DNA from 3 places in the Siminovitchia sp. FSL H7-0308 genome. Region 1 is predicted to be linked to each of the others. Evidence: riboswitches for the same ligand, from Rfam matches in the RefSeq annotation. Region 1 holds a riboswitch; each other region holds the start of a gene.

Region 1 (4,727 bases):
TTCACTCGTCATGTTGTTTAAGAGGGAAGGACGCAACTAAATATTTAGATTGGCGAGGCAAGGTAAAAAAGACCACCATTTATGATTTCAATGTTGATTTTCGGTTCATATTGGTCAATCAGTGCTTTTTTCTCAATCTCGTACGTTTCCGGCTTGTCAACTTGATCGGCATAAAATTGGTCTAACAGATTCAAGTCTTCCTCCTGTCTCTTTTTGGCCAACACGGCCCATGAATGGTCACTGGCTGCAATTTCATTCTTTACAAATGCATCGATTCTTTTTAAACCGCTGCCGGGTTTGATGATGGGGGAAATTGTAAAACAATAATCCGGAATTTTTGGTACGAGCTGGCGGCTTTGCATTTTTTCATGAAAATGATCGACGAGCATGCCGTTTATTAAATGGAGCCCGAAGGATTTTAACACATCCCGTTTCCTGTCGGAACGATATGATATTTTCAAATTCACATTCAGCCAGGGATAAAGCGGAACGGATTGAAATGGAGGTGGGTTTGGCTGTTCGTACAACCGGATATAGGCTGCCATTTTTTTGGCTGAATGGAATAATTGGTGAAGACGGGGGGCGCCAAAATGTATATATTCGCCCTTTACATTTTCCGGAGCTTTTTCTTCATCTGTAATAAAAGTCAGTTTTCCCGGATTGGGTATTCCGCCCGTCTTTTCTAAATATGTCCAATAAAATGGCCGATTCATCAGTTCCTTATCCATTTCTATCGTTAATTGGACGGTTAAAAATCCGGGGCCGTTTTCCAAAATGGTGCATTGCGTCGCTTCAAAAAAGTTCTCAAGATATTGATGTATTTCTTGTTGAAGCATTTGTTTCACTTTCCTCTCTTATGGAATCAGCAAACTGGATGAAGGCGGAAAGGTTTGCCATCTTCACCTTCAGTTCCCCTTCCGACTTGGATTCCTTGAAAATATCATGCATATGTTCCTCGATACTGCCAAATTCCAGCTTTGCCAGAATATCATCCAATTCTCCGACTACACGCTCAAAGAGTTTAATTTTTTGCGTCAGCAAATTGACAATATGTTCTTCAATTGTATTTTTCACTGCGAAGTTATAAATATACACATCTTCCTTCTGGCCCAGTCGGTGCACCCGGCCAATTCTTTGCTCAAGGCGCATCGGATTCCATGGCAAGTCAAAGTTGATGACGTGGTTGCAAAACTGCAAATTTATCCCTTCGCCACCGGCTTCGGTTGCGATCAGTACTTGCACGTGATTTTTGAACAATTCTTTCATCCAATCTTTTTTCCCGCGCTTAAAACCTCCGCGAAACGGAACAGATTTAATCCCGTGCTGCTGCAAAAACCATTGCAAGTATAGTTGCGTAGCACGGTACTCTGTAAAAATAATCACTTTATCATTGATTTTTTTAATCAATTCGAGCGCTTTCAGTGCTTTTGAGTTTTGTGATACGGCATCTATCTTTGTTTGCAAAAATGTAAGCTTGTTCACATATTCATCTGAGGGGTTTTCATATTTTTGCAACATGTTTTTTAATGTAAAATAAACGGCTTCCCGGCTACTGCACGCTTCCCGCTGTAAAGTAATAATTGAAAAAGCATTTGCTGTATAAGATTCACAGGACTCCCTTAATATATCAATCCCATCATAAAGCTCGCGTTCCTCTTTGCTGAATTCAATCGGAATGGTTTCAACATGGCGCTTTGTCCATTCAATTTTGGTGTCAGCTCTTCTGTTCCGAATCATTACTTTATTAATCAGGCTTTTTAAATGTTCATTTTCTTGCTTTGATAATTTTTTATTTTTATATTTCTCCAAAAAGCTGCTTTGGCTCCCTAGGTGGCCTGGCTTTAACAAGGAGACGAGGTAGAAAATTTCCTCAATTTTATTTTGAATCGGTGTTGCCGTCAGCAACAGACAATACTTTTTGGGGAGAGATTGCACGAACTGGTAATTTTTCGTTTTATGATTTTTCAGCTTGTGGGCCTCATCAACAATGATACAATCAAAATCTTGTTCGGAAATGATGTCGCAGTGAGGGCTCCGTTTTGCTGTATCAATGGATGAAACGATACAGTCATACTGGCCCCATACATAACTTTTTGTTGCCGCAACGGCATGGATATGGAATTTGGAATTCAGCTCGTATGTCCACTGGGAAACGAGAGATGCGGGGACAAGGATCAATGCCCGTTTGACAAGGCCGCGAATCATATATTCTTTTAAGATCAATCCCGCTTCAATTGTTTTTCCCAGCCCCACCTCATCAGCTAAAATGGCTTTGCCGTTCATATTTTCCACAACGACAGTGGCCGTTTCCAGTTGATGGGGCAATAATGTTAGTTGAGGCAAATGGTTCGGTGCGACTAGACCCTCAAACTCAGGAACGAGTAGCTGTTTTTCCGCGGTTAATGCCAGCTTGAACAATTGTTGATTGGCCCAAGGGCCATCCTGTTCGATTCGCTCCAGGAAGCCCGGAAGCCATTGGGCATCAGATTGGATAGGTACCTTCATCGTGAACGCCTCTCCTTTTCTATGTATGATTGAGGAAAATGTTTGAACAATTGGCAAAAGAATGGTACGATGTGTGTAACTAGCAAGCTTCGCATGATAATAGTATAACCAGTCTCAAAAAGAATATAGGCGAATGATGACAAGAGGAGAGACCGATGAATTTTCGGCGCCGAAGGAGCAAGCGCGAACCCGTGCGAATCTCTCAGGCAAAAAGACTCTTGTTTGACGCAACTCTGGAGAGCGTTTTCTTCCTACGAGAAAACCACCAAAGAAGAAAGCCGATCTTAAAGCGGTCAAACTTTCAGGTCCCAAGACAGAGAAACCTTTTCATAGGGGTTTTTCTGTCTTTTTTTATTGCCTGATGTTACATAAAAGATAAAAAGGAGGAAGGACAATGTCAGAATTAAAACGAACCCCTTTGTATCCTTTGTATGAAAAGTACGGGGCAAAGACGATTGATTTTGGCGGCTGGGATCTTCCTGTCCAGTTTTCCAGCATAAAAGAGGAGCATGAAGCCGTCAGGGAAAGAGCAGGCATTTTTGATGTTTCCCACATGGGAGAAGTGTTGGTGACAGGGAAAGAGAGTGAAGCGTTTCTTCAAAAATTGATGACCAATGATGTATCCAAACTGAAGAAGGGCGGCGCTCAATATACGGCAATGTGCTATGAGAATGGCGGAGTCGTAGACGATTTGCTCATCTATCGGCTTGATGAAGAAGAATACTTGTTGATCGTGAATGCCGCCAATACGGAAAAAGATGTTGCCTGGTTAACACAATACGCGGATAAAGATGTCGAAGTGAAGAATGTTTCAGACCAATATGCCTTGATTGCGATTCAAGGACCGAAAGCGCAATTGATTTTGCAAAAAATTGTAAAAAATGTGGATTTGAGAGATGTCAAATTTTTCAAATTTCAACAGAATGTTGATGTAAACGGAGCGAAAGCTCTTGTTTCCCGAACTGGGTATACAGGTGAAGACGGGTTTGAAATTTACTGTAGCCCGAAAGACGCCACTCAAATATGGGAAGATCTGCTAAAAGCAGGCAAGGAAGAGGGGATTCAGCCTTGTGGCCTTGGTGCACGAGATACGTTGCGCTTCGAGGCGACTTTGCCGCTTTATGGACAGGAATTGTCCCCGGACATTTCTCCTTTAGAGGCAGGCATCGGATTTGCCGTAAAACTCAATAAAGAAGAGGACTTTATCGGAAAAGAAGCCCTGACAAAGCAAAAGGAAAACGGCGTTTCTAGAAGACTTGTAGGTATCGAAATGCTGGAGCGGGGCATCCCGAGGCATGGCTATTCCGTATATAAGAATGATGAAGAAATTGGGTTTGTCACGTCGGGAACACAATCTCCTACGCTGAAAAAAAACATCGGCCTTGCTCTCATTCAGTCTGAGTACAGTGAAGTAGGGAATGAGTTGGAAGTGGCTGTGCGCAAAAAACGTTTACAAGCAAAAATCATTAAAACGCCATTTTATACACGTCCAAAAAAATAGGATGGGGGAGAAAAATATGATCAAACATCGTTATTTGCCTATGACGGAAGAAGACAAGAAAGAAATGCTGCAAACGATCGGAGTAGATTCAATAGATGACTTATTTTCGGATATACCGGATAAAGTGCGATTCAAAAGGAAGTACAATATTAAAAAAGCCAAATCCGAATCCGCCTTATTAAAGGAGTTGTCTCGGCTTGCTGCCAAAAATGCCGATTTACAACAACATGTTTCGTTTTTGGGAGCGGGAGTGTACGACCATTATATCCCGACAATCGTTGACCATGTGATATCTCGATCAGAGTTTTACACCGCTTACACGCCTTATCAGCCGGAAATTTCTCAAGGTGAGCTCCAGGCCATTTTTCAATTTCAAACAATGATATGTGAATTAACAGGAATGGATGTTGCAAACTCTTCCATGTATGATGGCGGAACGGCGCTTGCAGAGGCGGCCATGCTCGCTGCCGGACATACAAGAAGAAAAAAAGTTCTCGTATCAAGGACGGTCCATCCCGAATCACGCGATGTATTAAAGACATATGCCAAAGGCCAGGCAGTTGAAGTGATAGAAATTCCCGATAAAGATGGTTTGACTGATTTGGAGGCTTTAAAGGCTGAAATCAACGAGGAGGTTGCTGCGGTAATTGTACAATACCCGAACTTCTTTGGCCAAATTGAGCCGCTTAAGAAAATTGAACCGCTCATCCATGACGTAAAA
Region 2 (4,727 bases), 1.7 Mb from region 1:
TGTTTGGGAACATGCTTATTATTTGAAGTATCAAAACAGACGACCGGAATTCGTCTCTAGTTGGTGGAACACTGTGAATTGGGATCAAGTGAATGAATTGTATTTGGAAGCGTTGAATAAAAGGTAATTGAGGCAAAGAAATATGCCATTAGCTCCCGGACTGGTGACCCGGGAGCTTTTTTTATGTTACTTAATTAATTAATGATTGCAGCGGTGCAGGAATACGCCCGCCCCGGCGGATAAGCTTCTCTGAGCTGTATTGGTTGACACCCAGTACTGGCGCCCGCCCAAGCAGTCCGCCAAATTCCACGATATCTCCTTCCCGCTTTCCCGGGACTGGAATGACGCGAACGGCTGTCGTTTTCTTATTAATCATACCGATCGCGGCTTCGTCCGCAATGATCGCAGCCAGCGTGGCAGGTGAAGCATCGCCGGATAAGGCAATCATATCGAGTCCAACCGAGCAAACACATGTCATGGCTTCCAGTTTGGATAAAGTGAGCGCCTGGTCTTCGATGCCCCGGATCATTCCCTCATCCTCACTCACCGGGATAAAAGCGCCGCTCAAACCGCCGACATAAGAACTCGCCATGGCCCCTCCTTTTTTTACTGCGTCATTCATTAAAGCGAGAGCCGCAATTGTCCCATGTGTTCCGACCCGCTCAAGGCCGATTTCTTCCAAAATATCGGCAACACTGTCATTCATGGCGTTCGTGGGAGCAAGTGACAAATCCATGATTCCGAACGGAACTTGGAGACGTTCTGCAACAACCCTGCCAAGCAGTTCGCCGGCTCGCGTGATTTTAAAAACCGTTTTCTTAATAATATCTGCCACTTCTCCAAGATCAGCCTCCGGATGGCGCCTTAAAGCATTTAACACGACGCCCGGGCCGCTGACTCCCACATTCAGCACAACTTCTCCTTCGCCCGCACCGTGAAAAGCACCCGCCATAAACGGATTATCCTCAACAGGATTACAAAAAACGACAAGCTTGGCACAGGCAATCCCGTTTCGATCCTTCGTCCTTTCCGCCGCTTCTTTTATAATCAAACCCATCTCGCGAACAGCATCCATATTAATGCCCGTTCTTGTTGTGGCAACAGAAATGGAAGAACAAACCCGCTCCGTTACGCTTAATGCCTCCGGGAGAGCGTCAAGCAGTGTTTGATCTCCTTTGGCAATGCCTTTATGAACGAGAGCAGAATAACCTCCGATAAAATCGACGCCAATTGTGGCGGCCGCTTTGTCCAATGTTTTGGCCAACTCCACCGCCTGCTCCTTCGTCGCATTGCCCAGCAACTCGGCAATTGGCGTGACGGATATTCTCTTATTGACGATTGGAATACCGAATTCTTTTTCTGCCGCCTCCGCCGTGCTTTTTAAATTCCCGGCGTATTGTATGATTTTCTCATAAACCCGTTTGTTCATTTTTTCAAAATCAGAATCAGCACAATCCGACAGGCTGATTCCCATGGTGACGGTGCGAATGTCCAAGTTTTCCATTTGGACCATCCGAATCGTTTCCATCATTTCGTTCAGCGCTATATTCATATACATTCTCCTTCTATATACGGTGCATCGACTGGAAAATCTCTTCCCGTTGAATATTAATTTGCTGTCCAATTTTCACGCCAAGTTCATCAAACTGTTTTTGCAAGCCTTCCAAATTTTCAATGCCCGTTACATCAACAACCATCATCATTGTAAAAAAATCTTGCAAAATGGTTTGCCGGATATCCAAAACGTTAATGTGGTGATCCGACAACACTTTCGTTACACTTGCAATAATCCCTACTTGATCTTTCCCAACCACGCTGACAACTGCGCGTCTTTTCTCCATGTTGTAATAGCCCCCTTCTTGAAATTGTAAACATAAAAAAAGATTGGATCTCTCCAATCTCCGAAAGTCAGTAGAATAACGTACATAAAAGTTCGTATGTTACTCTTCTGTCCTTTTGCCTGAGATTGTGAATCCTTCGGCGCCGCGTAAATCACGGTCTCTCCAGAAGCTGCTCCGGTTATAGTTTGATCCATAACCCTCATTGCTCATATTTTTGTCGATAAGTTATTTTAACAATCCGGCTCGTATTGAGTCAATAGCAGTTTTTAGAAACTTAGCACTCCCGTCTGATAATCGTGAAATAATAGCGCAAAGGACATTTCTTCTCATTCGCCTTTGCCATACCCTTCCGACTCGGATGATAACGCACTAGACCCGGGTTCCCGGCTTGGCCCAAATAAGATGCACCATGTTAAACCAGTGGCTTTCCACCTTGTCAATCTCGATTCCCGAAGCTTTTACAAGCTCCAGCATGTCACGATTATGATGACATCCGACCACACGGCAAAAAAGTGGATTGAAAGTCCTTTGGAATGTCGAAATCGCGACATGAGAGCTAATGCCATGCTCCAATAATAAAATGTTCCCGTCAGGCTTACACCAACGCTGGATTTTTTGAAACATGCCGAGAGGATTTTCGTAACAACAAAATGAAAGCGTCGAAACAATGGTGTCGAACGATTCCTCATCAAAGCTCATTTTCTCGATGTCGCCACAAATAAAGACAGCATCCATGTGATGAGCGGCGGCCGCCACCCTGGCTTTGCGAAGCATCTCTTCACTAAAATCCGTCGCCGTCACCTTGACCCCTGAAGGATAGTAAGGAAAATTGGCTCCCGCCCCAACCGCCAGTTCAAGAACTTCTCCTTCGGCTTGACGAATCAACTCTTGGCGCCACCTTTTTAACGAAGCAGAATCCTTTCCCTTGGCATATCTTTTCGCTTGCCTGTCAAACAATCGAACCAGCTTCTCTTTTTTCACCATTCTTCCTCCTCGCTCCCGGCTTTATTAAAATATAACACGGTTCTGTAATATAGTGTCTTTTTTGTTTAGAACCTTGAAAATAGCGATTCCCTGGCTTGGTTACCAAGACATGTTCATGTTTTTTGGAAATATTTTGTAACCGAAAGTATATACAGATGAAATACGGCTGTCATATTCCCCTGTTATACTAAGACCTACGATTTAAAATAAAGGAGTTTTGCATGTTGAGAAAAATAGTCATATCTATGGTTACAGCATCTATTCTAGTAGTAGGTTTTTCTGGAGCAGCTTCAGCGGCAACGGACACATATACAGTTAAAAAGGGAGATACACTTTGGGGTATCGGATTACAGCATAAGGTTTCCGTCAGCCAATTAAAAAGTTTGAACGGACTAACAAGTGACCTTATCATCCCGAATCAAGTATTAACGATTACGAATTCAAACACGGCGGCGCCAGTCAATACAACAGAAAAGCCACAAGCACCTGTTCAGACTGCCAGTCCCGAAGCAACCGCGAATGAAACTACGAATGATACGACAAATGAAACTGCCAATAAAACAATCACAGTTACAGCGACAGCCTACACGGCCAGTTGCAAAGGATGTAGCGGCATTACCGCTACCGGCATTGATTTAATAAAAAACCCTAACGCCAAAGTCATCTCCGTTGATCCGAATGTCATACCTCTTGGGTCCAAAGTTCATGTAGAAGGATACGGAACTGCCGTTGCGGGAGATACTGGCGGCGCGATAAAAGGAAATAAAATTGACTTGCACGTGCCTACTAATCAGGAAGCATTAAACTGGGGAGTCAGAACAGTTAAAGTAACAGTTTACGAGTAAACAAAGAATTAGGGGCTGTCTAAAAAGCTTCTAAAGTAAATCAGTCGCAGAAAAACGCTTCGTATTTCTGCGACTGATTTTGCATTTTGACATATGTTTAAAACCCCAACATTTATATAGAGCCTTTATCAAAAAAATCGGAGCCCTAGACGGTCTCCGATTGAAATCATTCCATAATTTCCATTCCATTGTTTTTACAACATATACCACAAGTATTTCCACAGCTCATGACAGATTCCCGCAAATATCAAGGATCAAATTCCCCATTTTCTTGTAAGCACCCTGTTTTATAAAGCCATATCAGTAAATGCATGAGGGGGACAAGACATAGCCATTACATTTGGGTGATCTTAACTTTTATCATAACGATGAACAACGCGCAGCCCGCCGGACGCCGAAATCACACTTCCTGTTATCAAATCGGAATCATCTTCACACAAAAAGGCAACAATGCGGGCAATATCTTCCCCTGTACCGGAACGCCCTATCGGGGTGTGCGTATCCCTCACTTTTCTTGCCGTTTCGATGTCTGCTTCTTTCATATCGCCGACAATATCTCCAGGGCAAACCATATTGGCAGTGATGCCAAACTCGGCTTCTTCCAACGCAATCGTCTTTGTTAAAGATACGAGTCCCACTTTTGCGGCACTGAATGCGGAGCGGTACTTCCATCCCGGAGATTGTTCAGCATCTTGAAATCCATATGTAACGATTCTGCCGAATCGCTGCTTGCGCATAACAGGAACCGTTAACTTGAGAAAATGAAAGGCGGCACTCAAGTTGCCATGAATCATTTCGTCCCACTCGTCATCTTTATAATCAACGAGCTTTTTCCGTTCAAATATGTAAGGACCGGCATTATTGATTAAATAATCGATTCGGCCAAAGCGTTCCAGTGCCTTCTTCACAATTCGTGCTATATCTTCTCTTTTCGTGACATCCCCTTGGACAAATTGCAGTTGCTCGGAAAAAGGCTCCCAATCCTTCTTTAATTCCTCCACTCTCGCCACATCACTTCGATAACTGACTGTGACGGAGCGGCCATCCCGAAGAAACC
Region 3 (4,727 bases), 750 kb from region 1:
GCTTGGCTTACATCTTGTAGGTCTGCGTCCATTGCTGGAAGTTTTTCTTTATGATGAGTGCGTGGATTGAAAATCGGATTCCTGAAATGACTCTTTCAAACTCTTTTTCTCGCACTCTATATGAGTTCATGGATTGAAATATGTATTTCATCCTTTAAAGTGCCATCATCATCCGCGTCGCACTCTATATGAGTGCGTGGATTGAAATAACGCTATATATGGAGTTTTATCTCATTGTATCGTGTCGCACTCTATATGGCTTCGCAATGATTTTTTCCAACTTCCTCACATTATTCCTTCATGACCGCGGAAGCATAGTGGATTAATGTTTTACGGATTGGGAATTATCCATGAATCCTACTCATAGACGAAAACGTGCCGTTCGCTCAATGGAGCAAGGCAGAGTTTTCATTTTTTAGCATTTGCACATTGATAAGTTCATACGTTAGTTATGGATGTGTTTGCGGGAATATGGGTGATTCGGGCGAAGCGAAAAAATATCAGGACTGGAAGGAATGGACGACATGGAAGCAACGGGCGTAATAGGACAACATTTTATCGTGGATGCCTATGATTGTAATGCTAGTGTCATTGATAGCGCTGATGAGGTAAAAAGTTTGATTTTAGAGTCCTTGAGAGAACTGCAATTGGAAATTCTGATGGCTTATTTCCATACGTTTTCACCCCAAGGAGTAACGGGTACGATCGTTATCTCTTCGTCCCATTTCTCTATTCACACTTGGCCTGAATACAGGTATACAGCTTTGGACTTATATACATGTTCCCATCAGGATGTCTGGAATGTGTTACAAAGATTTCTACGCAAAATAGGCGCAAGGCGCGTCTTTATGCATGAAATCCCAAGAGGGCATAAAAGCCGAATTTTTTCTGAAAATGAAAGTATTCGTGAGCCGGGAAAACCACTTCATGTAACAAATAAAGAGCGGGGAAATGAGTCGGACATGAAGGTTCTGAAAGAACTTATAAATGGAAAGCACAATATCTTGTATAGAGGATTCAGTGGTTTTCAGGATATTTTGCTTGTCGAGGGAAAAGACCTTCGATTGTATCTAAATGATGAGTTGCAGTTTTCATCCCTTGATGAAAGGTATTACCATGAAGCACTGGTATTTCCAGCAATGGAACTGGCAAAATCAAGAAAAAAAATACTGATTTTAGGCGGAGGGGACGGACTCGCGCTTCGTGAAATATTAAAATATACTGATGTAGCACATGTAGATCTTGTGGATATTGACCCCGTCATGATTCGTTTGGCAAAAGAGGAGCCCGCACTTGCTGCTATAAATGCCGGCTCGTTAAGGGATGGCAGGGTAAAGGTGCATATAATGGACGCGATGGAATACTTAAAGAAAACAATGGAGGGTTATGATGTCATCATCGTTGATTTTCCTGATCCCGTCGATCCTACAACCAGCTTATTATATACCAAAGAATTATTTATAGGGGCCGGCAGGCATTTGAATGCGGGAGGAGTCGTTTCATGCCAATCCAATTCCCCGAGGGATACTCCGAGAGTGTATTGGAGCATAGCAAAAACATTGAATACTGCTGGTTTCAAAACGAAAGCCTATTATACAGTGGTGCCGTCGTTTGGTGTCTGGGGATTCCATTTGGCCAGCCGTGAAAATATCATGAAAATAATCCCTGACATTTCAGTTCCCCATCGAGCAATCGACTCAAATCTAGAAAAATTATTTCATTTGCCCCCAAGTCTTCAGCCTCCGAAAACGGGCTTAATCAGTAACTGTATAAAAGACCTCAAACTTCATGTAATATACCAAAAAGAAATAAACCAATTTTGAGTATCTTACAATTTCTCAAGACAAGGGGATTTTTCATATCGAGTAATGATTCCTGTAATCGTCAAAAACCATCGAAAGCAGAGGGCCGAGGATTCCCGGGAGTACCCAGGCGGCGCGGCAGAGAGATCCTAGCGATTGGAAAAACGCAATTTGCCAAGGCTTCCCTTTTAGATGTTGTGAAAAATCTTGAGAATAGCACTTTCAGCGAATCCTTTTTCAGTTCTTTTTCTACAGCGGCTAGGGATAAATGCCATGCTTTCATGAAGAGTAAGGTACAGAAAAAGATTTTTTTATTGACAATCCCTTGAAGTTCAGATATATTATGAAATAATCAAATAATTGCGAATGAAAATCACGGGAGAGACTAAACCGTTGGGTTTGGCACCGAAGGAGCAAGTCCCAAAAAATTCCTTGGGATATAATCTCTCAGGTAAAAGTACCGTGCTTGGACGCGTCTCTGGAGAGCGCCTGTAAAGGCCACCAAAGGGGAATACTTCGTTATGAAGTTTTAAACTCTCAGGTAACAGGACAGAGGAAGGGTAGATTAAAATGCTATCTTTCCCCTGTCCTTTTTGTGTGCGAAAAAATACAAGGAGGGGAAGATAGGGAAAAGGAGGAACCAAAATGAGCTTGTTAAACGGGGATGTGGAAATTTATCGGGCTATTCAGGCAGAAAGAAAGCGCCAAGATGGATCATTGGAATTGATTGCTTCTGAAAATTTTGTCAGTGAAGATGTGATGGAGGCAATGGGTTCTGTTTTAACGAACAAGTATGCGGAAGGGTATCCGGACAAAAGGTATTACGGAGGATGTGAACACGTAGACGTTGTTGAAAAATTGGCGATTGCCAGGTTAACGGCTTTATTTGATGCCCATTTTGCCAATGTTCAGCCCCACTCCGGTGCTCAAGCGAATACGGCTGTTTTCTTCTCGATGTTGGAGCCGGGCGATAAGATCATGGGGATGAATTTATCACACGGTGGGCATTTGACTCATGGAAGCCCCGTCAATCTGTCAGGAAAATGGTTCGATGTCGTCGCTTATGGTGTAAGAGAGGATTCCCACTTGATTGATTATGACGAGGTGGAAGCCATCGCTTTAAAAGAGCGTCCTAAAATGATCATTGCCGGTGCAAGTGCATATCCGAGAATCATAGATTTTTTCAAGTTTAAAGAGATTGCGGACAAAACGGGAGCCATTTTAATGGTGGACATGGCCCATATTGCCGGCCTTGTAGCCAGTGGCCTTCATCCTTCTCCCGTCCCGTATGCGGATGTCGTTACGAGTACAACACATAAAACATTGAGAGGCCCGCGCGGGGGAATTGTTGTGACGAATGATGAAGATGTGATGAAAAAAATAAACAAAGCAGTGTTTCCAGGCATTCAAGGCGGACCGCTCATGCATGTGATTGCTGCTAAGGCGGTGTCATTCAAGGAAGCGCTTCAACCGGACTTTAAAGCGTACACTCAACAAATTGTGTCAAATGCCTCAAAACTTGCTGAAACCTTATTAGAGACGGGGGCCCGGCTCGTTTCAGGCGGAACGGATAACCATCTTGTCTTGTTGGATGTGCGTGCTTGGGGACTGACTGGAAAAGAAGCGGAGCATTTGCTGGAAGCAGCAGGCATCACCGTCAATAAAAATACAATTCCATATGATCCGGAAAGTCCATTCGTGACGAGCGGGATTCGGATTGGAACCGCTGCTGTCACAACCCGCGGAATGAAAGAAAAAGATATGGAGCTCATTGGTCGCGCTATAGCGGATATTTTAAAGAGCAAGGGAGATCCGGCTGTTACGAAGCGCGTGCAAGAAACGATACAGCAACTTTGTCGCGAATATCCCCTTTATCAAGAGCTATTGGTTAGATAAAGTGGGGTGGCGAAAGTGATTTATAACAGTTGTTTTGATATTATCGGTCCAATTATGGTGGGGCCTTCCAGCTCTCATACGGCTGGTGTCGTGTCCATCGGAAAGTTTGCTTATGATCTTCTCGGGGGTGTTCCCGACTATGCCCATATCACTTTCTATGATTCGTTCGCGGAAACATATCGGGGGCATGGGACAGATAAGGCCATTTTAGGCGGCCTGCTTGGCATGGATACGGATGACCCGGGTATTCGCTATGCCTTCGATCTTGCGCAAGATGAAAAAATGAACGTTACGTTTCAAATGGAGAACCAATGTTCTTACTTTGACCACCCTAATACGCTAATGGTTGAAGTCAGAAGGAAAGGCAAGGGGCTGGAAATTGGAGGTGCATCCCTGGGAGGGGGGCTTTCAAAAATTTTTTACATGAATGAGCATCGGCTGGATCTGTTGTTGAATACCGAGATTGATATGGAGTGGATCAAAGAAACATATCTATCAGAAAGCAGGTGAAAAGAATGGAATTCTCTTCGATGGAAGAGCTGCTCCAACAGTGTCATGAAAAAAATTGGGGAATTGGCGAGCTTATGCTGGAATGGGAAGCAAGCAAGACCGGCCGAAGCCAGAAAGACATTTTCGAGAAAATGAAAGAGCGGCTTTTGAGGATGAAAGACGCGATTGAAACAGGCATTGAAGACAAGTCAACGGCTCCAAGCGGTATTTCGGGCGGTGACGCTTACTTGCTGCAACAATATAAAGAGAAAGGCAATTACCTGACAGGAAGCATAACGGTCGATGCCATGAAGTATGCGTTCGCGACTTCCGAAACAAATGCAAGGATGGGAGTCATTGTGGCCACGCCCACCGCCGGTTCTGCCGGAATCCTTCCGGGATGTATTTTTGCCCTCAGGGACAATACCGACATTCCATTTGATGAACTGGTGATGGGCCTGTTTACTGCCAGTGCCATCGGATATGTGATCGCCAACCGGGCTTTCATTTCAGGAGCGGCAGGCGGATGCCAAGCCGAGG

Evidence for each region. Region 1 has a riboswitch for glycine ahead of gcvT (glycine cleavage system aminomethyltransferase GcvT). Riboswitches for the same ligand answer to the same signal wherever they lie in the genome.
Region 2: another riboswitch for glycine. It lies ahead of MHB50_RS20830 (ACT domain-containing protein); the one in region 1 lies ahead of gcvT (glycine cleavage system aminomethyltransferase GcvT).
Region 3: another riboswitch for glycine. It lies ahead of glyA (serine hydroxymethyltransferase); the one in region 1 lies ahead of gcvT (glycine cleavage system aminomethyltransferase GcvT).

Annotation. Positions count from the first base shown of each region.
Region 1 covers NZ_CP150282.1:1,547,697-1,552,423, forward strand. Annotated here, with positions in the region: gene MHB50_RS07300 (YqzE family protein) at 1-40, shown strand, start outside; gene MHB50_RS07305 (YqhG family protein) at 45-836, opposite strand; gene MHB50_RS07310 (SNF2-related protein) at 805-2,505, opposite strand; glycine riboswitch at 2,639-2,733, shown strand; gene gcvT (glycine cleavage system aminomethyltransferase GcvT) at 2,900-4,006, shown strand; gene gcvPA (aminomethyl-transferring glycine dehydrogenase subunit GcvPA) at 4,026-4,727, shown strand, end outside.
Region 2 covers NZ_CP150282.1:4,440,448-4,445,174, reverse strand. Annotated here, with positions in the region: gene MHB50_RS20840 (superoxide dismutase) at 1-127, shown strand, start outside; gene MHB50_RS20835 (PFL family protein) at 191-1,552, opposite strand; gene MHB50_RS20830 (ACT domain-containing protein) at 1,566-1,841, opposite strand; glycine riboswitch at 1,939-2,017, opposite strand; gene MHB50_RS20825 (class I SAM-dependent methyltransferase) at 2,211-2,825, opposite strand; gene MHB50_RS20820 (3D domain-containing protein) at 3,050-3,670, shown strand; gene MHB50_RS20815 (SDR family oxidoreductase) at 4,021-4,727, opposite strand, start outside.
Region 3 covers NZ_CP150282.1:797,305-802,031, forward strand. Annotated here, with positions in the region: gene speD (adenosylmethionine decarboxylase) at 516-1,823, shown strand; glycine riboswitch at 2,169-2,275, shown strand; gene glyA (serine hydroxymethyltransferase) at 2,448-3,698, shown strand; gene MHB50_RS03835 (serine dehydratase beta chain) at 3,714-4,208, shown strand; gene sdaAA (L-serine ammonia-lyase, iron-sulfur-dependent, subunit alpha) at 4,214-4,727, shown strand, end outside.